DNA from 3 places in the Vibrio casei genome. Region 2 is predicted to be linked to each of the others. Evidence: predicted binding sites of a transcription regulator. Region 2 holds the regulator's gene; each other region holds the start of a gene.
The links. Region 2 encodes CRP, which controls carbon source genes, mostly activating them, when cyclic AMP is high. Its sites were predicted from a motif close to TGTGANNNNNNTCACA; they were not measured.

Region 1 (10,488 bases), 440 kb from region 2:
GAGCTATTCGACAATCTTTGTCGTGGATAATTAAGATGTCGGCAACAAAAGTTTTCTAAATATTAAGGTGTTAACACCTTCGTCATCATAGGTAGTAATGATTAATGGCCAATTTTTATCAAGCCAAGAAAAACGTTCATACGAGTCAAAAACACCAAGTTGTCATGATTGAAAAGCTTGATCATCAAGGCACGGGTATTGCCTACGTGAATAAAAAACCGATGTTTGTTGAAGGGGCTTTACCTGCAGAAGAAGTCTTAGTGCAACCCGTTGAAGAGAAAAGCAAATATATTCGGGCGAAATTAATCACCATTCAAAAACCAAGTCCACAGCGTATAGCAGCATTTTGCGTGCATTATAATACTTGCGGCGGGTGTAATTTGCAGCATTTGAGTCATGATGATCAAATAACGATGAAAGCTCAATCATTGAGTCAAATGATGAGACCATTTTCAGAACAAACGATTTCGGTCGAGTCGATTATTCGCTCTGAGAGTCGTGGTTATCGTCGCCGTGCTCGTATTAGTATGATGTTTGACAATAAAACACAAATATTCGATTTTGGATTTCGACAAAAGGGCAGTAAGAAGATTGCTAATGTAACGAATTGCCCGGTACTTGATCCGTCATTGAATGCATTATTACCGGAAATAAAACGTCTCTTAAAATCCTTTTCTCAACCAAGACAACTTGGGCATGTCGAGCTTGTTTTTGATGGGAAAAGAAAAGCGATGCTGTTACGCCATACCGCTGAGTTATCCAATACGGACCAAGCATCATTAATCGAGTTTGCTAAGAAAACGACAACTACATTGTACTTGTTACCCAATAGCGGTGAACTACACTGTCTTATTGGTGAGCCGCTGCAATGTGTTGAAACGGGCAATAAAATTGATTTTCTACCTAGTGATTTTATTCAAGTCAATCAAGGTGTTAATAAGTCGATGGTTGATCAAGCTGTATCTTGGTTAGAGGTCACTAAAACCGATCGTGTACTGGATTTATTTTGTGGTTTAGGTAACTTTAGTTTTGCTTTAGCTAAAAAGGCAAAGTTTGTTGTCGGTGTTGAAGGTATTCAGGCGATGGTAGACAGAGCGAGAGATAACGCTCAATTGAATCAATTAAGTAATACTGAGTTTTATCAAGCGGATCTAGAACAAGATTTCACTCGTTCTGATTGGGCTATAAACCCATTTGATAAAGTTTTATTGGATCCAGCGCGGGCAGGGGCAATGGGGGTTATTGAACATATTGCTAAACTTGGTGCGAAATCAGTTGTCTATGTTTCATGTAATCCCGCAACCTTAGCCAGAGACAGCCAAAGCTTGTATCAACAAGGTTATGAACTTAAAAAGCTTTCGATGATGGATATGTTCCCACATACCAGTCATTTAGAATCAATGGCTCTTTTTATCAAAGAGCCTAAAGGTAAGAAAAAAACAGGGAAAAAACCGCGATCGATGAAACTGTTTTAACGGAGAGTTGTTTTAATCTTTTATGTTTAATTGACTATTTTTTGTTGTAACAGATCGCGAGCTAATCGGTAGCAAAAGGGGATTATTGTTGCCGTTCACCGTTTTTAAATTTATGAGCAGGAAGATGTAATGGTCGCAGTTAGAAGCGCACATTTAAATAAGAATGAAGAATTTGAGCTTGAAACATGGGTTGCAAGCTTACATCAAGACGGTAAAACCAGTAATAAACTAACGCAAGTATATCAGCAGTGCGAAACGCTACTCGATAATCATCCTGAAAAAAGGGTGTTGCTGTGGCGTGGGCGCGAGATGATCGAAATTTTGATCACACTTTCTATGGATCGCCCAACTCTCATGGCCGCCCAACTTTTCCCTATCGTCACGGCAGGTTTATTTGAGCGTGAAGTCTTAGTTGAAATGTACGGAAAAGAAATCGTCAAATTGATTGATGGCGTTGAGGAAATGGCAGCTATCGGTCAATTGAATGTGAGCATGGAAGAGTCTGAAGCCTCGGAGCAAGTCGATAACGTGCGCCGTATGTTACTGGCGATGGTGGATGATTTTCGTTGTGTGGTTATCAAGCTTGCTGAACGCATTTGTAACTTGCGTGAAGTGAAAAATGAACCCGATGACATTCGAATTAATGCAGCAAAAGAGTGCGCCAACATTTATGCCCCCTTAGCAAACCGTTTAGGGATTGGTCAATTAAAGTGGGAGATTGAAGATTACGCTTTTCGTTATCAACAGTCTGATATTTATAAAAAAATTGCCAAGCAACTTTCTGAGCGTCGTATTGTTCGAGAGCAATACATCCACGATTTTGTGACTAATTTGTCACAAGATATGAAAGCCGCCAATATCAACGCTGAAGTCAGTGGAAGGCCAAAACACATCTACAGTATTTGGCGGAAAATGCAGAAAAAAAATCTGGAGTTTGACGAGCTTTTCGACGTGAGAGCTGTACGTATCATCGCCGATAAACTTCAAGATTGCTATGGTGCATTAGGCATGGTGCACACTAAATATAAGCACTTGCCAAGTGAGTTTGATGACTATGTTGCTAACCCTAAACCCAATGGTTATCAATCGATTCACACTGTGGTACTTGGCCCTGAAGGCAAAACCATTGAGATCCAAATTCGTACCAAGCAAATGCATGAAGATTCAGAGCTTGGGGTTGCCGCGCACTGGAAATACAAAGAGGGCAGTTCGGCTGGCCGCAGTGGCTACGATGAAAAGATCACTTGGCTACGTAAGCTGATTGATTGGCAAGAAGAGATGGCGGATTCTGGCGAAATGCTGGATGAGCTACGCAGCCAAGTGTTTGATGACCGCGTGTATGCCTTTACCCCTCGAGGTGATGTGGTTGATTTACCTATGGGGGCGACCCCACTTGATTTTGCTTACCATATCCATTCTGAAGTAGGGCATCGTTGTATTGGTGCCAAAGTCGGCGGGCGTATTGTTCCGTTTACTCATAAATTAGCGATGGGCGATCAAGTTGAGATTATTACTCAAAAAGAACCGAATCCTTCTCGGGATTGGTTAAACCCAACGTTAGGGTTCGTACATTCAGGGCGGGCTCGGGCCAAAATCAATGCTTGGTTTAGGAAACAAAGTCGTGAGAAAAACCTAGAAGCGGGTAAAGACATTCTTGAAAATGAATTGCATAAAATTGGCGCAACATTAAAAGATGCTCAGCAATATGCGCTGAAACGTTTTAATGTCAATTCTCCAGATGAATTATACGCAGGTATTGGCAGTGGCGATTTACGGATTAACCAAGTGGTTAATCATATTAATGCGCTAGTCAATAAACCCACGGCAGAAGAAGAAGATAAACAAGCGCTTGCTAAGCTTAAAGAAGCGCAAGTCCAACATGAAAGTCGTCCTCGTAAAGACGCCGTAGTCGTGCAAGGTGTTGATAATTTAATGACTCATCTTGCGCGTTGTTGTCAGCCTATCCCGGGCGATGAGATCAAAGGCTACATTACACAAGGCCGAGGTATTTCAGTACATCGGGTTGATTGTGAGCAGCTTAATGAACTCAACCATCATGCGCCAGAGCGTATTATTGATACGGTGTGGGGTAGTGGGTTTGTTGGTTCTTATGTGTTAACGATTCGTGTAGAAGCATTAGAGCGCGGTGGTTTATTAAAAGACATTACCACCATGCTCTCTAATGAAAAAATCAAAGTAAATAGCATGAACAGCCGAACCGATTACAAGCGACAAATTACGATTATGGATTTCCACTTAGATGTGCATAATGTGGATATATTGAATCGAATAGTGGCTAGGGTTGAACAAATTAAAGATGTATTGAGAGTGAAACGGCTTAAATAACGTTTAGTATAAAACTCACACCGCTCTATTTGGGGCGGTGTTTTTATTTCAGTGATCGGCTAATGTTCACTAAAACATTTTTGAGAATAACCTAGGAATGATTATGTCATTAATTGACGAACTGAAATCGGTCGATCCGCTTGACCCAATCGATGAACTGAAAGCCATTATGCAGCAGTTGCGTGATCCTGAAAAAGGCTGCCCTTGGGATAAGAAACAAACCTTTGATTCCGTTGTGCCTCATACCATTGAAGAAACTTATGAAGTGGTGGATGCTATCCACAATAAAGACTGGCCAAATCTTCAAGAAGAGTTGGGGGACGTATTATTTCAAGTCATTTTTTATAGCCAAATGGCCAGTGAACAAGCATTGTTTGACTTTGATGATGTGGTGAAAGGCTTAAATAAAAAGCTAATCAGGCGGCACCCTCATGTTTTTTCCGATGTAAACCTAGAAGATGAAAAAGCATTAAATGCTCACTGGGAAGCGGAAAAAGAAAAAGAAAAGAACGAAAAAGGCAAGGTTGAAAAAAGTATTCTAGACTCTATACCAAAGGCGTTACCAGCACTCTCTCGAGCCAATAAAATACAAAAGAAAGTCGCAAAATTTGGTTTTGATTGGCCGACTTTAGGGCCTGTTGTGGATAAGGTTCAAGAAGAAATTAAAGAGGTTATGGAAGAAGCGTTACAAGTTGAACTTGATGATTCTAGAATTGAAGAAGAGCTAGGTGATTTACTGTTTGCAACTGTTAACCTTGTGCGTCATTTAGGTAAAGATCCAGAGGTTGCTTTAGCTAAAGCGAATCTGAAATTTGAACGACGATTCCGTGGTGTTGAAGAAAGAGTAGAACAAAATGGAAAAATATTAGGCAACTGTACTTTAAAAGAGTTAGATGCTGAATGGGAAAATGTAAAAAAGTGCGAAAAGGAAATTAGAACTTACTAGTTGTTTTAATTGGTGATTATTCAATTCTATTAGCGTGGGGTAAAGGCTCGGAGAGCTAAATTGATTTGAAGCAAGAAATAAATTAATCGAGTGTGATAGATTTCACGTTGTAGCGGAAAAGGGGTTCTGGTATATTTTCATCCCGTCCAGAAGTAATCCATTTCCCTCATTCAACCAATTTCAGGTTAAGCATGACGACAAATTACATTTTTGTTACTGGTGGGGTCGTATCCTCTCTAGGTAAAGGTATTGCAGCAGCATCACTTGCAGCGATTTTAGAAGCTCGTGGTCTTAAAGTGACCATGATGAAACTAGACCCATACATCAACGTGGATCCCGGCACAATGAGCCCGATCCAACACGGTGAAGTATTCGTCACGGAAGATGGTGCAGAAACCGATCTCGATCTTGGTCACTACGAACGTTTCATTCGTACCAAGATGAGCAAGCGTAATAACTTTACAGCCGGTCGTGTTTACGAAGATGTTCTGCGTAAAGAACGTCGTGGTGATTACTTAGGCGCTACAATTCAAGTTATTCCACATATCACGAATTCGATCAAAGACCGCGTAATTGCAGGTTCTGAAGGCTACGAAGTCGCTATCGTTGAAGTTGGCGGTACTGTGGGTGATATCGAATCACTTCCTTTTATGGAAGCCATTCGCCAGTTAGCGGCTGAAGTGGGTCGTGAGCACGCTATGTTCATGCACTTAACGCTAGTGCCATACTTGGCGGCTGCGGGTGAAGTGAAAACCAAACCAACACAGCATTCAGTAAAAGAATTACTTTCAATCGGTATTCAACCAGACATTTTGGTTTGCCGTAGTGATCGTATTATTCCAGCCAATGAACGTAAGAAAATTGCTTTGTTCTGTAATGTTCAGGAAAAAGCAGTTATTTCGATGAAAGATGTGGATTCTATTTATAAAATTCCACAGTTGATTCGTGCGCAAGGTTTGGATGATTTAGTGTGTACTCGTTTTGGTATTACCGCGCCTGAAGCTGACCTGACTGAATGGGAACAAGTGATTTATGAAGAAGCCAACCCTACTGGTGAAGTCACCATTGGTATGGTTGGTAAATACACTGAATTACCTGATGCTTATAAATCAGTGAATGAAGCACTAAAACACGCAGGGTTGAAAAACCGTTTAAGCGTAACCATTAAATATGTAGATTCACAAGATGTGGAATCTAAAGGAACGGAATTATTAGATGGCCTAGATGCTATCCTTGTTCCTGGTGGTTTTGGTGATCGTGGTATTGAAGGTAAGATTCTTGCTGCGCAATATGCGCGTGAAAATAAAGTGCCATATTTAGGTATTTGCCTTGGTATGCAAGTAGCACTAATTGAATATGCGCGTAATGTTGCGGGTATGGAAGGTGCACACTCAACGGAGTTTAGCAAAGATACTAAATTCCCTGTAGTGGGTCTTATCACTGAGTGGGTAGACCAAGAAGGCAATGTAGAAGAGCGTACAGAGAAATCTGATTTGGGTGGAACAATGCGCCTTGGTTCACAGCTATGTCACCTTGAGAAAGGCACGAAAGCTCATGAACTATACGGCAACACTCAAATTCACGAACGCCATCGTCATCGTTACGAAGTGAACAATAACTTGCGTCCTCAAATTGAAAAAGCAGGTTTGAAAGTATCTGGCCTTTCTGCTGATAAGAAATTAGTAGAAGTGATTGAAAACCCGAACCACCCATGGTTTGTGGCGGCTCAATTTCACCCAGAATTCACATCAACACCTCGTGATGGTCACCCATTATTTGCAGGCTTTGTAAAAGCAGCAGGTGAACATCAACGTGGTGAATTTGAAAAGTAATACAGTTTGAAATAGCTCGTTTCGACGGGCTGATGAGCTTGTAAAGTAAGATGTAAAAGGGATATGGGTAGTGGCTTTAAGTTGTGCGACTACCCCATTAGATTGACATTTATTTTAAATTGAACGAGAGGAAACATTAATGTCTAAGATCGTTAAAGTTCTAGGTCGCGAAATCATCGACTCACGTGGTAACCCAACAGTAGAAGCTGAAGTACACCTTGAAGGTGGCTTTGTTGGTATGGCGGCTGCACCATCGGGCGCATCAACGGGTTCTCGTGAAGCTCTTGAATTACGTGACGGCGACAAATCACGTTTCCTAGGTAAAGGTGTTCTTAAAGCTATCGAAGCAGTAAACGGCGAAATCGCTACTGCTCTAGTGGGTAAAGACGCTAAAGACCAAGCTGCAATCGACCAAGTAATGATCGATTTAGACGGCACAGAAAACAAATCTAAATTTGGTGCTAACGCCATTCTTGCTGTTTCTCTTGCTAACGCAAAAGCGGCTGCAGCAGCAAAAGGCATGCCTTTGTTCGAGCACATCGCTGAACTAAATGGCACTCCTGGCGTATTCTCTATGCCTCTACCAATGATGAATATCATCAACGGTGGTGAGCACGCTGATAACAACGTTGATATCCAAGAATTTATGATTCAACCTGTTGGCGCGAAAACAATCAAAGAAGCTCTACGCATTGGCGCAGAAGTATTCCACAACCTAGCGAAAGTACTTAAGTCTAAAGGCCTAAGTACTGCAGTTGGTGATGAAGGCGGTTTTGCTCCTAACCTAGAATCAAACGCAGCAGCTCTTGCAGCAATCAAAGAAGCGGTTGAGCTTGCAGGTTATGAGTTAGGTAAAGACGTCACTCTAGCAATGGACTGTGCAGCATCTGAATTTTACGACAAAGAAGCTGGCAACTATAACATGAAAGGCGAAGGCAAAATCTTCACTTCTGAAGAATTTAACTTCTACCTACAAGACCTTGCTAACCAATACCCAATCGTTTCGATTGAAGATGGTCTAGACGAGTCTGATTGGGATGGTTTCAAACACCAAACTGAACTAATGGGCGACAAGCTTCAATTAGTTGGTGATGATCTATTCGTTACTAACACTAAGATCCTTGCAAAAGGTATCGAAATGGGTGTTGCTAACTCTATCCTAATCAAATTCAACCAAATCGGTTCTCTAACAGAGACTCTAGCTGCAATCAAGATGGCTAAAGATGCAGGTTACACAGCTGTAATCTCTCACCGTTCTGGCGAAACTGAAGATGCAACTATCGCAGACCTTGCTGTTGGTACGGCTGCAGGCCAAATCAAAACAGGTTCTATGAGCCGTTCTGATCGTGTTGCTAAGTACAACCAGCTAATCCGTATCGAAGAAGCACTAGGTTCACGTGCTCCTTTCAACGGTCTTAAAGAAGTGAAAGGCCAAGCTTAATTCTTAATAGAATAAGTTTAGCTACAACTTTTAAATCCTCGCCTCGGCGGGGATTTTTTATTTTGAAGAGAAGTATTGGCCACTAAAGGGTTTTCTTTCTAACTTTTAACTTGGTTTGTTATGATTCAATTCCGTGAATGAGGTATCATTACCGTAAGATTTTTCTAGTGAGTAGATGATGCGAATATTTACTTTGGTTTTGATAGGGTTACTTTGTACGTTGCAGTATGACTTGTTCTTTGGAAAGAATGGTATCATCGACTATAACGCTGTGCATTCAGATATTGCCGTACAGCAACAAGTGAATAACAGTTTGAAAAAGCGTAACGATTTGATGTTTGCTGAGATCGACGATCTTCGTCAAGGGCTTGATGCAATTGAAGAACGTGCTCGTCATGAGCTTGGTATGATTAAAAATGGTGAAACTTTTTACCGAATCATTGGTGATGATAACGAAGTTAATTCTACTTTTAACTCGGATGATGAGTAATGAGGGAATTAAATCCATTTGATTCTCAGTGTTTTGCTGTTGTCGTGCCTGCGGCTGGTGTAGGTAAGCGCATGCAAGCTGACCATCCTAAGCAATATCTTCCTCTTTTTGACAAAGCAATTTTAGAACATACGCTAGAATGCTTGTTAACTCATCCAATGGTGAATTTGGTCGTTGTTGCGATTAGTGAAGGGGATGAATACTTTTCTGATTTACCTATTGCTTCCCACTCTCGTGTTGTTCGTGTTTCTGGTGGCAAAGAAAGAGCAGATTCTGTGCTTTCTGGTTTGAATTATTTAATAAAAAACCACATTAAAGACTATCCTTGGGTATTGGTCCACGATGCTGCAAGGCCATGCTTAACCCATTCTGATATTAGTAAACTCATCGAGCACTGTGTACAGGCCAATCAAGGTGGAATTTTAGCCACGCCAGTACGAGATACCATGAAACAATCTTGTATGAGCAAAATGGGCCAAATCTCTATTAAACAAACTATCGATCGTAGCCAGCTTTGGCATGCATTAACACCGCAAATGTTTCCACTTGAAGCGTTGAAAATCGCGTTATCTCAAGGGTTAAAGCAAGGTAGCAATATTACAGATGAAGCTTCCGCAATGGAGCTTATTGGACAATCGCCTTTATTGGTGCAAGGTCGAGCTGATAATATAAAGGTAACCCAACCGGAAGATCTCGCATTAGCTGCCTTTTTTCTAACGGATCGCATCGCCGATCCTCGTTAATCTAGTTTAATATTAAGGAAAAATGATGATTCGAATTGGTCATGGTTTTGATGTGCATAAATTTGGTGGTGAAGGCCCCGTTATTATAGGCGGTGTTGCTATTCCTTATGAGCAAGGTTTAATTGCTCATTCTGATGGTGATGTGGCGCTCCATGCCTTAACCGATGCATTACTCGGTTCTATTGCGGCGGGGGATATAGGTAAGCATTTTCCTGATACGGATGATAAATGGAAAGGTGCAGATAGCCGTGCGCTGTTACGTGAAGTCTATCGCTTCGTTAAAGATAAAGGGTATATCATCGGTAATGCTGATGTCACCATCATTGCTCAAGCCCCCAAAATGTTACCTTTTATTCAAAGCATGAGAGAAGCAATTGCATCGGATCTTGAAACTGATATTAATAATATTAATGTGAAAGCCACAACCACTGAAAAATTGGGCTTTACGGGACGAAAAGAAGGCATCGCTTGTGAGGCGGTTGCGTTAATCGTTCGCCAATAATCTCTTCTATTAACTATAAGATTAAATTCATGACAGATATTTTAGCGCCATTCGCCTATTTATTAGGAAAACCAACCGCGCAAGCCAAAGTGAAAGCACATGCTAAAGACTTTCAAGTTATTGAGAATCTTGGTTTTGACTTTTCTGGTGAAGGTGAGCACTTCATGGTTAAGATTCGTAAAGAAGGCGAAAATACCGCTTATGTTGCCAATGAATTAGCGAAAGCATGTGGTGTGTTATCTAAACATATTAGTTGGGCTGGGCTTAAAGATCGCCATGCGGTGACAGAGCAATGGTTGAGTGTTCACCTTCCAAAGGTGGGGGATGAATTTGATATTGTTGAATTTGAAGCGCAGCATCCAGCGGTGAAAATCCTTGAAACCACGCGTCATAATAAAAAATTACGCCCTGGTGATTTAGTAGGGAACGCTTTTGTTATTCGCTTAGTGGATGTCACTAACGTCGACGATGTTGAAGCCCGTTTAGAAAAAATTCAATCTTTAGGGGTTCCCAACTACTTTGGTGCTCAACGTTTCGGTCGTGAAGGAAATAACTTATCTGAAGCTCGCCGTTGGGGTCGCAACAATGTTCGAACTCGTAATCAAAACCAACGCAGCTTATATCTGTCCACGGCTCGCTCATGGATTTTTAATCATATTTTATCTCATCGCATTGAAGAGAATTGTTTTAATCAATTAATTGAAGGCGATATT
Region 2 (10,488 bases):
TCATGCCAATTCCATATTTCCATTATTGGATCGATTTAATCCCAATGATTTTGGGTTTGACGATCGCTTTCCATCTCACGATCAAAAATTTCTTCTAATTCTTTACGCGCTTCTTTGGCCCGGATCCCCATGTCTTTATCTTCCATATGTAATGGCAATAATTCTTTGAGCATCGTGGTGTCTAATTTGCGAAAATGCGCTTCAGCACGCTTAGCTTGATAAGGATGCATGCCAAGTTGAGTCAATACCTGGCGCCCTAAATCTAGCGCCCCTAAAAAGGTTTCTCGTGAAAATAAGGTTACCCCCATATTCAATAACCGATACGCTTCAACTCGGCTTCGCGCACGCGCTAAAATTTTCAAATTAGGGAAGTGTTGTTTGCATAGCTCCGCAATTTTTAACACTTCATCGGGTGAATCAGTACAAATAGCAATCGCTTCAGCTTGTTCAGCACCTGCTGCTCTTAATAAATCTAGCTGAGTGGCGTCACCGTAATACACTTTATAACCAAACTTTCTTAATAACTGAATTTGGCTGGCATCACTTTCTAATACCGTGATGCGGATCTTGTTAGCGTATAACAAACGTCCAACCACTTGTCCAAAACGACCGAAGCCAGCAATGATGACTCTAGGTTCTTCATTGATCACATCAGACTGCATATTATCCGAAATATTAATCGTCCGATTAAACCATTTCTCTTGAGCCAGCAAAATAAGTGGCGTGGTCATCATCGATAAACTAACCACCACTAATAAAAAAGAACTCACTTCGCTTCCAAGCAAACCATGACCTGTCGCGGCGGTAAATAATACGAAAGCAAATTCCCCCCCTTGACTTAAAATTGCCGCCATTCTGCTTCGCGCTTTAGCTCTTGTCCCCATAAGGCGAGCTAATATGTAAAGAATAAGCGCTTTAATACTGACTAACGCTGCTACTGCTGCCAATATTTTCAAAGGGTAATGAATGAGTAAATCAAGGTTTACAGCCATGCCTACCGACATAAAGAACAAACCAAGTAGCAGCCCTTTAAATGGCTCAATAGCACTTTCTAACTCATGGCGATATTCACTTTCTGCCAATAGTACTCCCGCTAAGAATGTCCCTAGAGCCATAGATAGACCCAGTTTTTCCATTAAGACGGAAATACCAATCACCAGCAACAAAGCCGCAACAGTAAAAAGCTCACGGACTCGGCTCATCACCACATAGCGGAAAATTGGACGCAATAAATAATGCCCGCCCACTAATAGAGCCAACACCCCTCCAATCATCCACACCGCATCTAACCAATCCCCACCAACATTACCAGCCAACAAAGGCAATATTGCTAACATAGGAATGACCGCAATATCTTGGAATAATAAAACAGCAAAGCCAGATTGCCCTGTTTCAGTGCCTGCTAGTCCTTGCTCTTCGATAACTCGTAATGCTATCGCCGTCGAAGACAACGCAAGCCCCATTCCAATCACTAAACTATTTTGCCAACTAATGCCAAACCAATTCGCAATCGCAGAAATAATTAATGTGGTCACCGCCACTTGAGCGCCACCTAATCCTAAAATAGGTATGCGCATTTGCCATAATTTTTTGGGGTTTAGCTCAAGGCCAATCAAGAATAGAAGCAACACAACCCCCAGCTCAGAGAAATGCATCACACTGTCTACATCACTAATTAGCCCTAACCCCCAAGGACCAATCACAATACCAGCCAGTAAGTACCCTAAAACAGAACCAAGCCCAAAACGTTAAGCAAGAGGAACGGCAATCACTGCTGCCGATAAGAACACCACGCCGCTTTGTAAAAAATCAATTGTTGATGCCATATATTTCCCTCTACTGAGATAACTCAAACGGGTTCATTAGCCACTGACGGTAGGCTTGCGCATGCTCTACTCTCTGTGCCTGATGCACATTCCTTGCCCAATATAAAACCAAAGGTTCAATCCAATTCATTTGGCATAACTTAGCGGTTAGCTCAAAAGGCTGCAAAATTTGTTCCAGCGGATATTGGTTGTAGCCTTGAGCTGAAAACGCCTCTTTTTGACCACCAGTGGTAATCACACTACGCCAAGATTTTCCCTGCAATGCTCGGCCCTTACCAAATGCAAATCCCTTGCCAAGTACAGTATCCATCCACTCTTTCATTAAAGCTGGGCATGAATACATAAACATGGGGTGCTGGAACACAATCAAATCATGTTCCAGCAACAAACGGTGCTCCACGGCCACATCAATAAAAAAATCAGGGTAACAAGCGTAAAGATCGTGGATCTGCACATGTGGTAGATCTTTTATCGCTTTCAGTAGAATTTGGTTGGCCACGGAATGTTCAGGATCGGGGTGGGCATAAATCACCAAAATACGTGGTAACGCGACGTCTGTCGCCTCAGTTTGACTTTGTTGTTGAGCGTGATCTGACATCGCTGTCTCCATACAATCTACACTGCAAAATTTGATGTCCCATAATTAGAAGTATAACTACCTCAACACAACTCTGTTTCGTTATCAGGAAACCCCGACACTTTATCACGTAAATTCATCCGATCGTAAATCGTTTATTGATCGACATTTATCCTTGAAACGCCTACTATTCAAGGCGCACATTGCGTCCGTTTCGCTTAACTTTTCATTCGCAAAACCTTAGATAAGACTCCTATGATTACATTTTCAGATATTCAATTGCTTCGCGGTGGAAAACCATTATTAGAACAGGCTTCAGCCACCATTCATCCTGGCGATAAAGTAGGACTTGTTGGCAAAAATGGTTGTGGTAAATCCACCCTATTTGCATTATTGAAAGATGAGCTTTCTATCGATGCGGGTAATTTCCAAATGCCTTCGTATTGGGAATTGGCTTGGGTTGCCCAAGAAACCCCAGCATTAGAACGCGCAGCATTAGAGTATGTGATTGATGGTGACCGTGAATATCGCCAATTAGAGCTAGCCCTGATTAAAGCAGAACAAGACGATAATGGTAATTTAGTCGCTGAGTTGCACGGCAAAATCGAAACAGTCGGTGGCTACACCATTAAAGCTCGCGCCGCTGAATTATTAAATGGCTTAGGTTTTAGCCAAGCTCAAATGCAATGGAGTTTAACGCAATTTTCTGGTGGCTGGCGTATGCGTTTAAACTTAGCACAAGCTCTACTGTGCCGTTCAGATTTATTATTGCTCGATGAGCCCACCAACCACTTAGATTTAGATGCCGTACTTTGGCTAGAAAAATGGCTACAGAACTACCCTGGCACGTTAATCTTAATTTCGCACGACCGGGATTTTCTCGACCCTATTGTCGGTCGAATCATTCATGTAGAAAATCAACTACTCAACGAATACACCGGCAACTACTCCTCATTTGAGACCCAACGCGCGCAAAAATTAATGCAGCAACAAGCGATGTATTCTAAGCAACAAAAACAAATGTCGCACATGCAAAGCTACATTGATCGATTTCGTTACAAAGCCTCGAAAGCTCGCCAAGCACAAAGCCGAATTAAAGCCTTAGAAAAAATGGAGAAAGTTCTCCCCGCTCAGTTCGATAATCCATTCAGCTTTGAATTTCGGGAGCCTTCTGCTTTACCCAATCCAATCATGATGATGGATGAAGTTTCCGCAGGTTATGGGGATAACCTTATCCTTAAACATATTCGACTCAATCTAGTTCCGGGCAGCCGAATTGGTTTACTCGGTCGCAATGGTGCAGGTAAATCCACCTTAATTAAACTGCTTTCTGGTGAGCTGAATCCACAAAGTGGCGATCTTACCTATTCTCAAGGGGTAAAAATTGGCTATTTTGCCCAGCATCAATTAGAAACACTGCATCCCGAAGAAACACCTTTACAACACATGATGCAAATTGCGCCCAATCATACCGAGCAACAACTGCGCGATTACCTCGGAAGCTTTGGTTTTGTAGGTGAAAAAGCACTCGACAAAGTCGCACCATTTTCAGGTGGCGAAAAAGCTCGCTTGGTTCTAGCCTTAGTTGTATGGCAAAAGCCGAACTTATTGCTGCTCGATGAACCAACCAACCACCTTGATTTGGATATGCGCCAAGCCCTAACAATGGCACTGCAAACCTTTGAAGGGGCGATGGTTATCGTGAGCCATGATCGCTATTTATTACGCGCCACCACCGATGATTTGTATTTGGTTGACTCACAGCAAGTTGCCCCTTTTGATGGGGATTTAAACGACTATTATAAATGGCTCACTGATCAGCAAAAACAAGACAAAAAAGAGGCACAAGGCGATGTTGATAGCACACCAAGTATTAATAGCGCCAACGCACGTAAAGAACAAAAACGTTTAGAAGCAGAATTACGCAAGCAAACTGCACCAATTCGCAAAAAACTGACACAACTTGAAACGAAAATGGACAAACTAGGTACCGAGTTGGCCGATGCTGAACAACTATTAAGTGATGTATCACTCTATCAAGATGAAAATAAAGCTAAACTCACTGAAGTATTAACCATTCAAGCTAGCCGAAAGTCTCAACTCGAAGACGTTGAAATGGAATGGATGGCATTGCAAGAAGAACTGGAATCACTCAACCAATAATATGAATCAATACTCACCGCTTCCTCTCACCTTAGAACGCTTATGGCAATTTAGTTTGCAGCATTACAGCGTGCGTGACATCAAAGAAGCGTGTTTACATCTACAAAATCACCATCAAGGTAACGTCAATTTAATTTTGTTATTAAAATGGCTCGATGAGCATGAACTAGCCTTCTCTGAAGATCAATGGATCCAATTGGAAACCGCCATTGACCGAACACAAAGTTTATTAAGCCAGTTCCGTTATTATCGTCGTAAAGCCAAACCGCATTTACCCGACACCTTGTACCGTGAGTCACTTCAGTTTGAACTTCAACTTGAGCGCCAGCAACAATCCGATTTAGTCACATGCCTCAATCAACTAACTCTGACACCACAACAAGGCATACCAATGACTCACCAATATTGTTTGAAACAAGATGCCAAACATTTGTGTGAGCATTTTTATGCTACCGCTTCTCGCCGCTAATGTGCTTCACCGGTCTTTTTCATCAATCAATCTATTTTTCATCCATTACTCTATTTTTCGCCAATAGCTATGTTTTTACCAATACCTCTCTTTCTCACCGATAAAAAAAGCAGTATTTATGATTATTCCTTGGCAACAAATCGATCCCGACACCTTAGAAAACCTCATCAAAGAATTCATTTTACGTGAAGGCACGGATTACGGCATGCAAGAAACGTCACTGGACACCAAAATAAAACAAGTTAAAGCTCAATTACAGGCAGGAAGCATTGCAATTGTTTTTTCAGAATTACATGAAAGCGTTGATATCAAAGCGATTAATGAATTGCAATGAACCTCAACCTCCCGACTTTTCGGCCAATAAATATTTGAGTATTCATCACGACACATCTTCACCACTATTTATTCTTGCCTAACATTCCCCTACACTGGTCTTCATTATTGAAGTCGGAATGAAGGATTATTATGTCGTCGAAACATCCCATTATTGCAGTAACAGGTTCTTCAGGTGCAGGTACCACCACCACCTCAGAAACCTTCAGAAAAATGTTCAATATGATGAATATTAAAGCATCGTGGGTTGAAGGGGACAGCTTTCATCGCTACACACGCCCCGAGATGGACGTCGCCATTCGAAAAGCAAAAGAACAAGGCAAACACATTAGTTACTTTGGCCCCGAAGCCAATGATTTTCCTTCTCTAGCCGATTTTTTCAAAAAATATGGGCAAAATGGGGCAGGAAAAGTTCGTCGTTATCTCCACAGCTTTGATGAAGCAGTCCCCTATAATCAAATGCCAGGCACCTTTACGCCGTGGCAAGATCTCCCAGAAAATACCGACGTACTTTTTTATGAAGGCTTACATGGTGGTGTCGTGGATGGGGATGTCAATGTCTCTCAACATGTTGATTTTCTGATTGGCATGGTTCCGATAGTCAACTTAGAATGGATCCAAAAATTCGTCCGAGATACCCGAGATCGTGGCCATTCACGAGAGGCCGTCATGGATTCTATTGTTCGCTCCATGGATGATTACTTAAATTACATTACTCCTCAGTTTTCTCGCACCCATATAAACTTTCAACGCGTTCCAACGGTTGATACCTCAAATCCACTTAATGCCAAAGGCATTCCAAGCCTCGATGAAAGTTTTGTGGTTATTCGTTTACGCGGGATTAAAAATGTCAACTTCCCATACTTACTTGCCATGATAGAGGGATCTTTTATGTCTCGCCATAATACCTTAGTAGTGCCGGGTGGTAAGATGAGTTTTGCCATGGAATTGATCATTCAACCGATTCTTCATCAACTGATCGAAACTGGAAAAATTGGTTAAGATGCATGGCAAAAGCACGCAGACTATCCAGAGTGTGAGTTCGTGCACATTTTCACTGCCGAATTTCCCTATCTGATCCGATCAAAGTCAAGAAATCACAGCAAGAAAGGGGTAGTATTTATAGGCTACTGCAAACAACTTGCAGCTATAACAATTAACACCTATTCTATTTGACCAGTTTAGCCGGTCTCAGGATGAATGACTCAAAACTGAGCAAGCCTTGTAGAGGAAGTAACAAATTATGGTTCTAGGTAAACCTCAAACTGACCCAACATTAGAGTGGTTTCTATCGCATTGTCACATCCATAAGTACCCATCAAAAAGTACTTTGATTCACGCTGGCGAGAAAGCAGAAACCCTTTATTACATCGTAAAAGGGTCTGTGGCAGTATTAATCAAGGATGAAGAAGGCAAAGAAATGATTTTGTCTTACTTGAACCAAGGTGACTTCATTGGTGAATTAGGCCTATTTGAAGAAGACCAAGAGCGTACCGCTTGGGTTCGAGCCAAATCTCCTTGTGAAGTGGCTGAAATTTCATTTAAGAAATTCCGCCAACTTATCCAAGTTAACCCTGATATTTTGATGCGTCTTTCTGCCCAAATGGCAAAACGTCTGCAAATCACTAGCCAAAAAGTTGGTGACTTAGCATTCCTAGACGTGACAGGTCGTATCGCTCAAACGCTACTAAACCTAGCGAAACAACCAGATGCAATGACGCACCCAGATGGCATGCAAATTAAGATCACTCGTCAAGAGATCGGTCAGATTGTTGGCTGTTCACGTGAAACGGTTGGTCGCATCTTAAAAATGCTAGAAGAGCAAAATTTGATTTCAGCCCACGGTAAAACCATCGTGGTTTACGGTACACGTTAATCCTCGTTTATAGATAACGATAACCCCGTAAGAAGAAATAAAGCCACTGACTTAAAAGATTCAGTGGCTTTTATTTTATATTAGCTTTTCGAAGCTTGAGCTTTACTTCTTATGACTCAAATACCTCGAAACCGAAAACCTACCCTATCGCTGGCAACACACCTAAGCTAATCATCACTTGTAGCACAATAATAACGATGCCAGCGGTAAGTGTCAGCATTAAGGCTGGCGTACCACCTGAAACAGTAAAAGCTTGCTTGTCTTGGTGTTGTACACGAGATTTCATCACCATCGTCACCGGCAATAAAATAGCGAGTATCGCCAATGCGATCGCCGCATAGCCAAGCGCCATAATAAAACCTTGTGGGTAAAATAATGCAAAGCACAATGGCGGCACAAAGGTCACTAGCGCAATACCAACACGGCCACCTTTGCTTTGGTTTTTATTTAAGCTGTCGCCTAAGAATTCAAATAACCCTAAACTCACACCTAAGAAAGAGGTGATTAATGCTAAGTCGGCAAATACGGAGACTACTTGTGAAATAGCCGAGCTATGAATCACTTGAGATAACGTACCGACTAATGCTGTCACATCACCTGCTTGAGATAATGTTGATTGATCAACTACACCTAGCGTGGCCAGTTGCCATAAGATATAAACCACTAGCGGCAATAAAGAACCGAAAACCATCACCTTCTTCAAAGCTTTCATATCAAGGTTTAAATAGCGCACTACCGCAGGAATGCTACCGTGAAAACCGAAAGAGGTAAAAATCACTGGCAATGCAGCCACAATCAGGCCTTTTTCTAATGGCATATTAAGTAGATGAACCGCTTGAATATTAGGCGTTAAGAAGAACAGCATGACCGCCATAGCGATTAGTTTACAGGTGAATAGCACGCGGTTAACTCTATCTACCGATGAAGTACCAAAGGTCACAATCGCTGCAATTAAAATAGTAAAGATTAACGTTCCAACACCATTGGATACATCAATGGCAAACCAGTTATGTAATTTGTCATTAAACTGACCGCCACCACCCGCGATGTAGGCTGCACATAGCGCATAAAAAAGAAATAGCATGGCAAACGTCGCAACCCATTTGCCTTTATCACCTAAAAATTGTTTGGCTAACGAGTGTAGAGTGGCGTCGTAATCGGCATGTTGGTGCAGCTCTAACATGAGCAATGCGGTATAAGCCATTAGCGCCCACATCCCAATCATGATGATTAAAGACGTGCTAAAACCTAACCCTGCGGAAGCAATAGGTAATGCCAACATACCAGCACCAATCGTGGTGCCCGCAATAATCAAAGTACTGCCTAGAATCTTTGAACTACTCATCTACTTTTTCTTTTTTTAATGAAATATTAAGCTGAAAGGTTACCACTTATAAGAAGTAAATCGAGGTGACATATCAATATATCGATTAAACATTCGACAATATTGACTCAAAACGGGCTTTTATTATGGTGTAAAAATATAATTACACAGTGTAAACAAAAATAAACCCAGAGCAATCTCTCACTCTGGGTTCACTTCAATATAGAGTATCAAGAAAAATTAGATACCATATTGCGCACGGTAAGCTTTTACCGACTCAAGTTGCGCTTCATTATTCCCTTGCTCTTCAAGGTAAGTCACTAGATCACCTAGGCTGATGATCGAAATCACCGCGCAGCCAAAGTCACGTTCCACTTCTTGAATCGCCGATAACTCACCTTTGCCTTTTTCTTGACGATCAATCGCGACCAATACACCCGCGAGATCCGCGCCATTCGCTTTAATGATTTCCATTGATTCACGAATCGCAGTACCCGCTGTGATCACATCGTCCACCAGCATAATACGACCTTCTAATGGATTACCCACTAGGTTGCCGCCTTCGCCATGATCTTTCGCTTCTTTACGGTTAAAGCAATATGGCGTATCGATATCGTGATGATCAGCAAGCGCAACTGCCGTCGTCGTCGCAATAGGAATGCCTTTGTACGCAGGGCCAAACAACACATCAAATTCAATACCAGAATCAGCCAAAGCTGCGGCATAAAAACGACCTAGACGCGCAAGATCGCGGCCAGTATTAAACAAACCCGCATTAAAGAAATACGGACTCGTACGGCCAGACTTTAATGTGAATTCGCCAAATTTAAGAACTTGTTTCTCAAGGGCAAACTCAATAAATTCACGTTGATATGCTTTCATAAAATATCTCTATTTAGTCCCTAGTTCCTAGTGTCTAGTCCCTAGAGGGTTTCATCTTCAATTTCAGCTGTGACAGACTCAAATTGTACTCAAAAAAATAGCCCCTCAATGAGGAGCTATATAAATAAACTATTCCGCCAGAGTGGCTTTCTGGACTGCGATAATATCGTTAATGCCTTTCTCGGCTAAATCTAATAATTGATTCAATTCTTGGCGGGAGAACGCTTCGCCCTCTGCGGTGCCCTGAACTTCAATCATCTTACCTTCTTCGGTCATTACCACGTTCATATCGGTATCGGCAGCAGAATCTTCCACATACTCTAAATCACATAAAGCGTGCTCACCTAGAATACCAACAGAAACCGCGGCAACATGGCTCTTCATTGGGTTCTTCTTTAATTTGCCAGAAGCGACTAGTGATTGGATTGCATCAGCCAACGCAACACTTGCGCCAGAGATAGAAGCAGTACGTGTACCACCATCGGCTTGAATCACATCACAATCCACAGTGATCATCATTTCGCCTAGTACATCCAAATCGACAACCGCACGTAAACTACGAGCGATTAAACGTTGGATTTCCATAGTACGTCCGCCTTGTTTACCGCTTGCGGCTTCACGACGGTTACGCGTATGAGTTGCACGTGGCAACATACCGTATTCAGCAGTAACCCAACCTTTACCACGGCCTTTTAACCAGCCTGGTACTTTTTCTTCAACACTGGCATTACACAACACCTTGGTATTGCCAAACTCTACTAATACTGAACCTTCAGCATAAGCCGTATAATTACGAGTCATTTTAATTGGACGAACTTGATCCGCGGCACGGTCATTTGGGCGAGCTGTAGAAGTCATAGAGTGATACCTAGTTGAGGATATAATTGGGGCAGGATTATATAGAGATTCACCTCAAAAAGCGATCTTATCCCCCGTTTAGTGCTACCATAGCCAACAGAAAATAATCACTTTATTTAGATTAGGAAACATTCAATGATCTACAGCATGACCGCTTATGCCCGCAAAGAAATCAAATCA
Region 3 (10,488 bases), 990 kb from region 2:
AGCCTTTCAACATGCCTTGAACCGGGTAAAAACCTAAATCGCCCGCGGAGCTCGATAATTCATCATGTGTTTTAATAATGCGATTCAGTGTACTGGCGAGCAAGGACTTCACGGGTAATAAAAACTCCATTTCAACTAAACGTTGCTTTGGCCCTTTAGATGCAAGGCGAAGAGAAGCACCATCTAATGGTGTATTGAGTACACAATCCACCATAGTTTGAATCGCAGGTAACCATTGTAAATCGTATTGTTCTTGCTGCATTAAGCGAATAATAATGTCGGTATTTTCAGGGCTTGTCGCAGCTTGAGTAAACTCGACCTCCTCAAAAATGGTATGCAGAAAAGTACCCGGTCTCGCCCCTCTTGGAAATTCAAACATGCTCCAAGGGTTTGTCTTCTCTTGCTCCAATGGTTCTTCCATATCCAATGAAGATTCTGGTAAGAAAGAGAAAGCAGCGGATTGGTTATCCTCTTGGGCATCGCTGTCGATATTGGTTTCAACATCCATGGCCACATCAAATTCATCATGGCGATGATCTGAATGGTGAGATTGCTTCACTAAACTCGAATAACTGGTCATGCGCCATGAACGGTCAATGTGCGCTTTTAACGCCAAGGCTTTCAAGTTTGGCTGTTGTTCAACTACCGGCACATAACGTTGCGTTGGGATATAAGGCGCTTCAGCCAGTCGCATATTCGATGATGCCGTCACAAGCGAAGTACAACTTTCCTTTAATCCCGCCGCAGGCATAGCTTGGTGACGCTGTAATAAGCAGCCCAACGCACTTAAATGCGCGGTCGATTCATCTTTCTTTACGTTGCCTTTTTTCAAAGGTGCCAAACCAATAAAACAACCATAAACGGCGCGAGTGAGCGCGACATACAGCAAACGAAGATCTTCTGCTAGACGTTCTTTTTCAGCCAAAGACAACCCTTCATCTGGTTTCGATAAATCCAACACGGTGCGTTGCTTATCCGCTTGATAATATTTCGCCACTTTGGCCGCTTTAAAGTTACTGGCAAAAGGCAAGAAAACCAGATCATACTCTAAGCCTTTAGATTTATGGATGGTGATGATTTGCACTAAATTACGCTCAGATTCCAAACGTTGTGTTTGCTCACCAATTTCACCATTAGGCTGCTCAACATTTTCACTTAGCCAACGAATCAACGCATTTTCACCATCCAAAGATAAACTCGCTTGCTGAACCAATTCTGACAAGTGCAACAAATCGGTTAGCTTACGTTCACCATTGATTTCCACCAGCCAACGCTCGGCAATATGACGCTGACTAATCACCGCACGGATCATTGGAAGAACGCCCCGCTCTAACCACAGTAATCGGTACTGTTCAAATTCGTTAACTACGTTTTCCCACGCATTTTCATCCACGTTAAAACGGTCGAGCTGTTGCGCATTAAGCGCAAATAAATCACTAGCAAGAATCGCCCGCAATGCGCCTTCATCGCTCGGATTAGCCGCCGCGCTCAATAAACGAAGTACGTCATGAGTCACTTCACTGCCAAATACGCTATCACGATTAGAAAGATACACACTGGCAATCCCTTGTTCGGCTAACGCTTGTTTGATCTGCTTACCTTCTTTACCCGTTCGAACCAATACGGCAATATCACTGGCTTGAATAACTTTTTCTTTACCTTTTTTATCAATAAAAGACGCCTTACCTTGCTGGGAAGAAGACAGAATATGATGGATTTTATGCGCAGTATAGGTCGCCATCACTTGGTTATACTCGCCAGCAGAAACCGGTAAATTATCTTGCGCTTCATGCAACCAGAATTGCACCGCTTGTTGAGGTTTCCCATCCAAGAGCCAGTGCATATTTTCAGCCTGAACGCTGGCGTTAACTGGTAAAAAAGGAATATCGTCATCGTAGAGAAACGGGCGTTCTGCGAAGGTGAAAATTTGATTAACACTTTCAATCATCGCTTCACTCGATCGCCAATTGGTACCAAGTGTGTAATGTTCTTTTACTTCATTACGCGCTTGAATATAGGTAAAAATATCCGCGCCACGAAAGCCATAAATAGCTTGTTTAGGGTCACCAATCATAAACCAGCCATTATCCGGATGATCAAGATAAATATGGCGAAAAATGTGGTATTGCTGAGGGTCGGTATCTTGAAACTCATCGATCATGGCCACGGGATAAAGCTGACGAATACGCTCGGTCAATAAGCTCTGTTGATCATTTTGAATTGCGCCGTCTAACTGACTTAATAAGTCATCAAACGAAAGCTGCCCTTGTTGTTGTTTGGCTTGTGCAAGCAATTGACGACAACCACGGATCGCTTGGTATTTAAAAATCAATTCAAAATCGGGTTGGTTATCCAGCAATTCATCAATAGCACTAAATGCTAGGTGCTGAGCAACATCGCCTTTTTTAGTATCCGTCGCGGTATTTAAAGTGCTTTGTGCAAAACGAATTAATTTATCCGATATTTGACCATCATCTGCTGTAGTTTTCGCCCATTGATGCACCTCATCCAACCAAGCCGGAAGACGTGTTTTATTGTATGGATTACGTTTAATGCCAGAACCATCAATTAAGCTGAACATCTCATTACAGCTTTGATTCCATAATGATTTCACTTTATCAATACGCGCTAAATGTTGTTTTTGAAGTTCAATCAAATCCACATCCAGTTTAATGGAAGGAAACGACAATTCTGGCCCGGATAAATAGCGACCTATTTCAGAAAGTAAACTGTGTGGGCTGCTCCATAAGGTTTGAATTTGAGCCGCTAAGCTTTTAGGTAATGGGTAAAAGTGGCGTCGCCAATAGTCACTCACGACTTGCAACTTAATTTGGCTTTCATCGGTAATGAATTCGTTTTGAAAGCGGCTCCCTGACTCAAACGCATTTTGAGTGAGCATACGTTGACAAAAACCGTGGATAGTAAATATAGCCGCTTCATCCATTTGGCGTTCTGCTTGCAGCAATGCCTCTACCGCAAGATCACGTTGAGCACATTGATCTAACAAAGGTTTTAAAACAGGATCATCGGTTTCGCCTCGAGCAAAGGCAATTCTTGCCTCATGAATACGACGACGAATACGACCACGCAATTCAGCCGTTGCCGCTTCGGTAAACGTCACCACTAAAATCTGATCAACGGTTAAGGGGGATGAATAAGCCGAACCATTCTGTCCATGACCAAGCAATAAACGTAAATACAACGCCGCAATGGTGAAAGTTTTCCCTGTACCTGCCGAGGCTTCAATCAATCTAGCCCCATACAAAGGAAAAGTCATACTGTTAAGTGGTTGCGCCATCGATATTCATCCTGTTTAAAGGTTATTTATACTTATTTTTAGTGAGTAAACTCTCACTTTCTGACCAATATTTTTCTTAGTCACAACTTGAAACATAATGTGAGAATTGACTCACGTTTTTTTGCTTAACTTAGCTTTACCATCTTTGGCGCATCATAAAGGTGAATCTCGTGAAACATCAGATTCAGTCTGTGAGTGCAAACCAACATTAAAATAAAAACGGTTAATCCAATAACAATTAGTAATTAAAGAACAATATTTTTAATTACAATAGGTCACATCGACCCTAGGCCGCCCAGCGAACACCCTACACAATAACGATTTGCTGGCGGCTTTCTTCTTTTCTACCCATCTATTATTTATTAATTTTTCAATGCCTTAGCATCTTGACGATTATCAAGTAATGGCTTCAATACTTGTTCCGCTAAATACAATAATTCAATGCCTGCCGGTTCATTCCATTCTTTCCAAACGCGTTGAATATAGGTGTCGCTACCTTCTCCAGGCATAGTGTTACCAAGGCGGCCAATACTGTCATGGAACATTTTAGACATGGCAGCCAAAGCAATATTTTTTTGTTCTTCCTCAATAAAACCTAGCCAACGTTCATCTTTTGAATAACCACTTTCGATCCCCGAAAAAGCGGTTTTTGGCGCAAACCATAAAGGGGCGTCCATCCCTTGGTAATAAAGTGCTAATAACGTTTCTAAATTCTGCTTGGCTTGCTGGGCATCCATTGCTTGTAGTTCAATATGTTGCCATTCACCTTTATGAGTACCAAAAAGTTGAGTTGGCTGACTGTGTCCCATCGCACTAAAACATAAGTGTTCTATCCAATTATTCAATAAATTAACACTATGAACTCCACCATTACGATAACGGACTAACCCATGCTGATAATGGCCACTTAACCAACCAGACAACCGATGTTTCTGCGTTTGACCATTCACATTCAGCTCAAAATCTAAGCTTATTTCCAAATCAGGCTTCTTTTCATCAAGCCAAGGCAGTAAAGCTTCCGCGAGTGGCTTAACGCTGCTTAATAAGGTCTCGGCGGCTAAATCACCAAAGCTGGCGATAGGCAACTGACCTTCAGCCTGTTGTTGACGAAGGAAATGCTTCGCAACGCGATCAAAATCATGCAAACTCGGTTTTTCAGACGCACTCAACCAATGTGATAATAATTGCTCACCAAATTGATATTTATCTAAACCCGCCACTAAAAACGGTTCATCATCCAGTTGGTGAGACATTAATTGACGATTATCGAAATAGGTTTTTAAGCGTTGATTAAAGAAATACTTGACGGGCAAACGCCAAAAACGTTGTAACTCTTGTAACTCAAGCAAATATCGCCCTTGGCTGTCTACTTCAACTTGAGCCAAATAGGAGTCTAATGGTTGATAAAGAAAAGTCTGAAGAAGACTGGTTTGCAAATCATTGGCAGTCATATCCATTTCAGATTGTTTAGCCGCAGGTAACCATTCCTTGGCGTAACTAGAAATAGCCTGATCTGTGCCATCAAAAGCACGGCGGCTAAATGGCACTAATGGATGTTTATGAGTAAAAGTGTTAACGAGCGCAAGACCAGATTGATCACTTGGCTTGCTTTCATAGCCGATTAATGCGTAATTTTGTTGGCAATATTCTAGCAACTCAGACACTAATACCGATGGCTCTTGCTCGCTATTATCTTGAATAGATCGCCCTACATAACTAATGTACAAGTACTGCTGAGCCGATAATAAGGCTTCAAGAAACAAATAGCGGTCATCATCTCGCCTAGAGCGATCCCCGGCTCTTGTTCGGCCATTCATTAAATCAAAGCCTTCAGGGGCAACCGTCCTTGGATATAAACCATCATTCATACCCAATAAACAGACGACATTAAAGGGAATGGAACGCATCGGCATCAAGGTACAAAAATTCACTTGTCCCGCAAGAAAACGTTGGCTAACACGTGCATTCGACAAATGATTTTGTAAATATTGCTCAACCACTTTAGGAGAAAACAGTTCATCAGCACTGATAGCCGCATCCTGCAATTGCTCACTCAACTGCTGCAAACAATGACGAATCGAACTTAGAACGACTTCCCCTTCTAATTCAACTGAAAAACAGTCATCCAATACACCGAGTAAGAACTGCTGCCAAGTAGCAAAAGTGTGACTATCAGACAAACGGTCACGATATAGCTGTAAAGTCCTTACAAAACTCGCTAACTTACCGGCAAGATCGGCATCCATACCTTGAACTTCATCAAATGCTGCGATCACGCCATCACCACATTCAAATAGGCCGGCCTCTTCTGGCATCGCATAGCCAAGTAACATCCGTTCAATACCAAACAACCAAGTATTCTGTTGTTGCCGTGGCAATGATAAATCTAAAGCCGTGTGTTCATCCAATCCCCAGCGTATGCCAACTTGTTGAACCCATAACGAAACGCGATCGAACTCTTGCTCATCAATACCAAAACGCGCCATGACAGCAGGAACTTCTAATAATTCTAATATCTCGGAAGCTTGACACCGGCGCCGAGGCAAAGAAAGTAAACGCATGAAAGCTTGTAGGATAGGGTTTTCTTGATCAACACTGCGATCGGAAATAGAAAATGGAATAAATCGCTCACCGGGCGCGTTACCAAAGACGGCTTGAATGGCATGACTATAGGCGTTGATGTCTGCGACCATTACAATAATATCGCGAGGCTTCAAGGTTGGATCGGCATCAAACATGGCTAATAGACGATCATGCAACACTTCGACTTCTCGCATCGGGCTGTGGCAAACATGCAGCTGAAGAGAAACATCATCCTTTTCGATAGCTGGCTTATATTCGCTTGTCGTGAGTGAGCGTTGGTCATCTTGGTGCTCACGTAACTCCAAAATATCCGCTTGAATCTGTTTCAATAAATGGTGGTCATCTACATCGACAAAGACATCAATTTCATTGGCTTCAAGTTGCGATAATAAATACAGGTTATCACGCCCCAATTTCCCCATCGAAGCCAGTAAGCTATTTCCAACGGCATCTTGGGTATGAAGTTGCTGGTATTCTGGCACTTCATTTTGCTCAATGGTTCCTTTAAGCAAAATAGTTTCGCCAGCGCGTTCAGAATGGTCGCCTTTCCAACGTAGTTGTTGGCGTGTTTTCGCCGCCAGTTTCGCAAGATATTTCCGATCGCGTACCTCGCCCCAATAATAACGACACGGATTGGTAAACATAAGATGCACATCAATATGAGCGCCCAATGCATGCAAAGCATCCAGATAACGAGGAGGAAGCGCGGTAATACCAAAGACAAACAAACGCTTTGGTAACTGAGACGATTGATTTAAATCCCCCACAAAACTGTCAAGAGTATCAATAAAATGTTCATACAAATTAGCACGATGATAAGGAGATTGCCCTAAAGCCACCGTTTGATCATAAAGAGCTTGCCATAACATGGGCTGCCAAGGGTGCTCACCATTTAGCTCCGCAACGGTTTCGCCGGCTTCCCAAGTGGCAATCCACTCTGGCCGATACACCAAATAACCATCAAAAATATCCGCAATTTTTTCGGCCAATTGATAGCGTTTAGACTGATCATCGTCTTGCTCTAAATATTGCTTTAAAGGCGAAAATTCCGGTGTGTCTAACTGTTGAGGCAGCAATTGCATGAGCTTCCATGTCATCGCTTCTTTATTAAAGGCACTGCGCTTGGGGACATCCGTAAGAATGTCGGTAAACAAATTCCAAATAAAAGTCGCAGGAAGTGGAAATTCAAGGTTTGCCGCCACACCAAACTCATTCGCCAACTCCATTTTCAACCACTGTGACATACCTGGGCTTTGCACTAGGATTTGTTCGGCTTCAAAAGGATTTTCAAGCGGGTTTAGTCGAATCAGCTCGACCAATAAAGATTTTAAAACATCAACTTGATTGGAATGATAAACGGTAAACACAATGCACCTTAATTTCACTTTCATGAGAACAAAAAGATTACCACATATTTTAAATATAACCCGTTGCTAAGCTTATATAATAAGATTCTTTTTATTTAACCTCACTCAACATTCGGTGTAAGGTAACTCAACTCGTCACTTTTCGGTCTGGCTTATGAATATCACTCTAAAACAACTCAAAGTATTCACAACCATTACCCAACATAAAACATTAACCGCTTCCGCTGAAAAGCTGTTCTTAACTAAAGCGGCGGTGAGTTTATCGTTAGGAGAATTGGAGAGACAATTAGGACATGCGCTTTTTGATCGAGTTAATAATCGCTTAATCCTAAACCAAGAAGGCAAGCGATTACTGCCTATTGCCGATGAATTACTGCACCGAAGTGAAGATATCAATCACATGTTCCAAGCCGAAAATCAGCTGCATGGCCAGCTAAAAATTGGTGCTAGTGACACAATAGGGAATCAAGTCGCCCCCTATTTATTAAGAGATTTCAGAGAACAATCTCAACATCTCGATCAAAACTTATTTATTTCAAACACAACGTTGATCTGTCAAAAACTAACGGATTACGAGTTAGATATCGGTTTAATCGAAGGTAAAATACAGTCTGACCAATTAATCATGAAACCATGGAATCAAGATGCAATGTGCGTGGTGTGTTCATTCGATCATCCTTTAGCCAGTAAAACAAACATTCATATGACCGATCTAGAAAATAGCCAATGGTTATTAAGAGAAGCAGGATCCGGTTCAAGAGAATTCTTTCTCCGCACCATTGCTCCAAGAATTGAAATTTGGAATGAATCTTTTCAGCTCAACACGACCGAAGCCATTTTAAATGCCACTGCCGCCAATCTAGGGCTGGCCTGTTTATCTCAATTGGCCGCTCAATCAGCGATTAATGATCAACGAGTGGTGGAAGTATCGCTTCCCTTGAATATGTCTCGTCGCTTCTGGTTGCTAGTGCACAAAGAAAAATATCAAAGCCCTTTATTAAAAAGCTTTATGCAATTTTGCATCGACTGGGAAATGAGCAATTCACTAAAAAGATAGAAGTCACCAACAATCTAAAGGATATTCACTGGACAACACTAGAAAATAACTGTATAAAAAACCAGTTAAATACATTCAAATTGCATACGAGGATAACCATGGCTGTAATCGTCAAGTACGTGGTGGAACGCAACGGAGAAGAAAAGATGACTTTCACTTCCAAAGCTGAAGCTGACGCTTATGACAAGATGTTGGATATGGCAGATGAGCTTTTCACTTTGCTAGAAAATAGCAAGCTCATTGAAGAAGATGATAAGAAAGAAGAATTATCACTTTACCTTGCACAAAACAAAGAAGAAGTACTTTATGCACTAGGGGCAAAACGCAAACCTGCCCCAAAGAAAAGCAACAAAGTTACCCCTGAAGAATCAGATTCAGAGACGCCAGAGCAAGCGGCATAATACGAACACTTTTTAAAAGTACCCAATTCCAAGGCAATAACAGCAAACGTTGTTATTGCCTTTGCTGTTTTTAGGCTCAAGTGGTGGGATTTTAGTATTTTTGATTGGCTTCCACATGTTGCAAGGGAAATCCCCAGCCGATCAACCGGAGTCCAGTGAGATTGATATAAAAGCACAAAAGAAAGCAGCTCTAGGCTTAGCGATATCCCCGCTAGCCACCCCAATTTTAGCCGGCCCGGGTACCATTGCGACCGCAATGAACTTTGCTGCTTCTGGCGGTTTTAGCCAGCTCATCATCACCATCGTATCTTTTGGCTTATTATGTATATTGACCTATTTCTTATTTGTTTTTGGCGAGCGTTTCGTCAAAGCCATTGGCCCGAGCGCTCTTGATGTTGTCACGCGAATGATGGGGTTGATCTTAGCTGTTATCGGCATGCAAATGCTTATCGAAGGTATCGATCAAGCTTATAAAGCATTTCTATAACCTTTATTATCTCAAATAACATATAAAGCTAGCCTTTTGCTAATCTGGTTAGTTTTTACCTTAACTCTAAATTGTATACAATATTGAGAACAATTATTTACGCGTGTTGATTTTAATGCTATTACTATTGTTAACGTTTAATCATCACTCAACCCATTAAATGAAAACTCTTTCGATTAATTACATACCATTAGGACTATTTGCTTTTAGTATCACCAGCATCCTAGTGAACTTACATGGCTTAGGGCTATTCCCATTAAATGCATTAGTGCTTTCTATGGCGCTCATCTTTGGTAGCGGAACACAATTATTTGTGGGTTTGGTCGAATATAAACAAGGGAATAATTTCGCGGGGATCACCTTCAGCGCCTACGGCCTTTATTGGTTATCTTATGTCGGTATTTTATTGTTTCCATTGCTAGATATAGCGCTGACTCCCCCCGCAGCATTAATCGGGTTTTATTTCCTTTTATGGGCAGTGTTTACTAGCATGATGTCCATCATCGCCCGCCGAATAAGTTTGATGGATTTTTTTATTTTTTGCACGCTAGCCTTGTTGTATTTCTTGCTCACCCTCCATCAATTCCTTCCATTGGCCAGTATCAATATATTAGCGAGCCTCACGGGGATCATATGTGGCGGAAGCGCATTTTATCTGGCAATAGCCAAGATTTTTCAACAAGAACTCGGTCAATCTTTTTTACCGATGGGCATCGTCTCATCCCCAAAGAATGAATAATCTCCGTCCCGTAGAATGAAAATGGACATCAATATTGATTATTTTCGATTCAAGCCTTTCCACTCAGGCATGCAATCATTATGATTGGGGTAACAGTTTGACATTCAATGGGCAAAATAAATGATCTTTGCCCGATATTTTTACATGGAGAGACCTTTAAATGGCTAATTTCGCCCTTGCCTTTGGCACCGCAACGAAAAACCGCGATGGAAAAATCATCGAAGCATTCTTCCCTAATCCAATTATTAACCCATCAGATGCTTTAGTCGCAGCTGTTGCTCAAGTATCGGGATATTCTAAAGGTAATCAAGTCATTGAAATCAGCCCTGAAGTTGCTGGCGAGCTTTCAACCGCTTTTGCCGCGAATGCCGATGTTGCAAATGCGGACTTTGCTGAAAAAGCCGTTCAATCATCGCAACCATTCGTACTTGTTATCCTTGCGACGGATGAACAACCAACATCGGTTGCTGAAGGCTTCTTAAAACTGCAATTAATTTCTCACCGTTTAGCGAAACCACACGGCATTGTCCTTGATGGTATTTTTGGCCTACTACAC

Region 1: a site for CRP is predicted at 4,859-4,874, ahead of VCASEI_RS09765 (CTP synthase). Genes of this name have one in related genera too.
Region 3: a site for CRP is predicted at 3,339-3,354, ahead of recB (exodeoxyribonuclease V subunit beta). Genes of this name have one in related genera too.

Annotation. Positions count from the first base shown of each region.
Region 1 is NZ_AP018680.1:2,066,894-2,077,381, reverse strand. Features, by position in the region: gene rlmD (23S rRNA (uracil(1939)-C(5))-methyltransferase RlmD) at 105-1,475, shown strand; gene relA (GTP diphosphokinase) at 1,605-3,821, shown strand; gene mazG (nucleoside triphosphate pyrophosphohydrolase) at 3,925-4,767, shown strand; gene VCASEI_RS09765 (CTP synthase) at 4,959-6,599, shown strand; gene eno (phosphopyruvate hydratase) at 6,739-8,040, shown strand; gene ftsB (cell division protein FtsB) at 8,219-8,530, shown strand; gene ispD (2-C-methyl-D-erythritol 4-phosphate cytidylyltransferase) at 8,530-9,273, shown strand; gene ispF (2-C-methyl-D-erythritol 2,4-cyclodiphosphate synthase) at 9,299-9,775, shown strand; gene truD (tRNA pseudouridine(13) synthase TruD) at 9,805-10,488, shown strand, end outside.
Region 2 is NZ_AP018680.1:2,506,191-2,516,678, forward strand. Features, by position in the region: gene VCASEI_RS11760 (YheV family putative zinc ribbon protein) at 1-4, opposite strand, end outside; partial or broken gene kefB (glutathione-regulated potassium-efflux system protein KefB) at 36-1,826, opposite strand; gene kefG (glutathione-regulated potassium-efflux system ancillary protein KefG) at 1,837-2,424, opposite strand; gene VCASEI_RS11775 (ABC transporter ATP-binding protein) at 2,659-4,566, shown strand; gene VCASEI_RS11780 (TIGR02444 family protein) at 4,568-5,035, shown strand; gene VCASEI_RS11785 (YheU family protein) at 5,154-5,369, shown strand; gene VCASEI_RS11790 (phosphoribulokinase) at 5,501-6,370, shown strand; gene crp (cAMP-activated global transcriptional regulator CRP) at 6,612-7,244, shown strand; gene VCASEI_RS11800 (aromatic amino acid transport family protein) at 7,384-8,589, opposite strand; gene pyrE (orotate phosphoribosyltransferase) at 8,809-9,450, opposite strand; gene rph (ribonuclease PH) at 9,580-10,308, opposite strand; gene VCASEI_RS11815 (YicC/YloC family endoribonuclease) at 10,444-10,488, shown strand, end outside.
Region 3 is NZ_AP018680.1:737,906-748,393, reverse strand. Features, by position in the region: gene recB (exodeoxyribonuclease V subunit beta) at 1-3,298, opposite strand, end outside; gene recC (exodeoxyribonuclease V subunit gamma) at 3,661-7,248, opposite strand; gene VCASEI_RS03580 (LysR substrate-binding domain-containing protein) at 7,403-8,305, shown strand; gene VCASEI_RS03575 (YebG family protein) at 8,404-8,706, shown strand; partial or broken gene VCASEI_RS03570 (MarC family protein) at 8,762-9,193, shown strand; gene VCASEI_RS03565 (acetate uptake transporter) at 9,354-9,932, shown strand; gene dapD (2,3,4,5-tetrahydropyridine-2,6-dicarboxylate N-succinyltransferase) at 10,093-10,488, shown strand, end outside.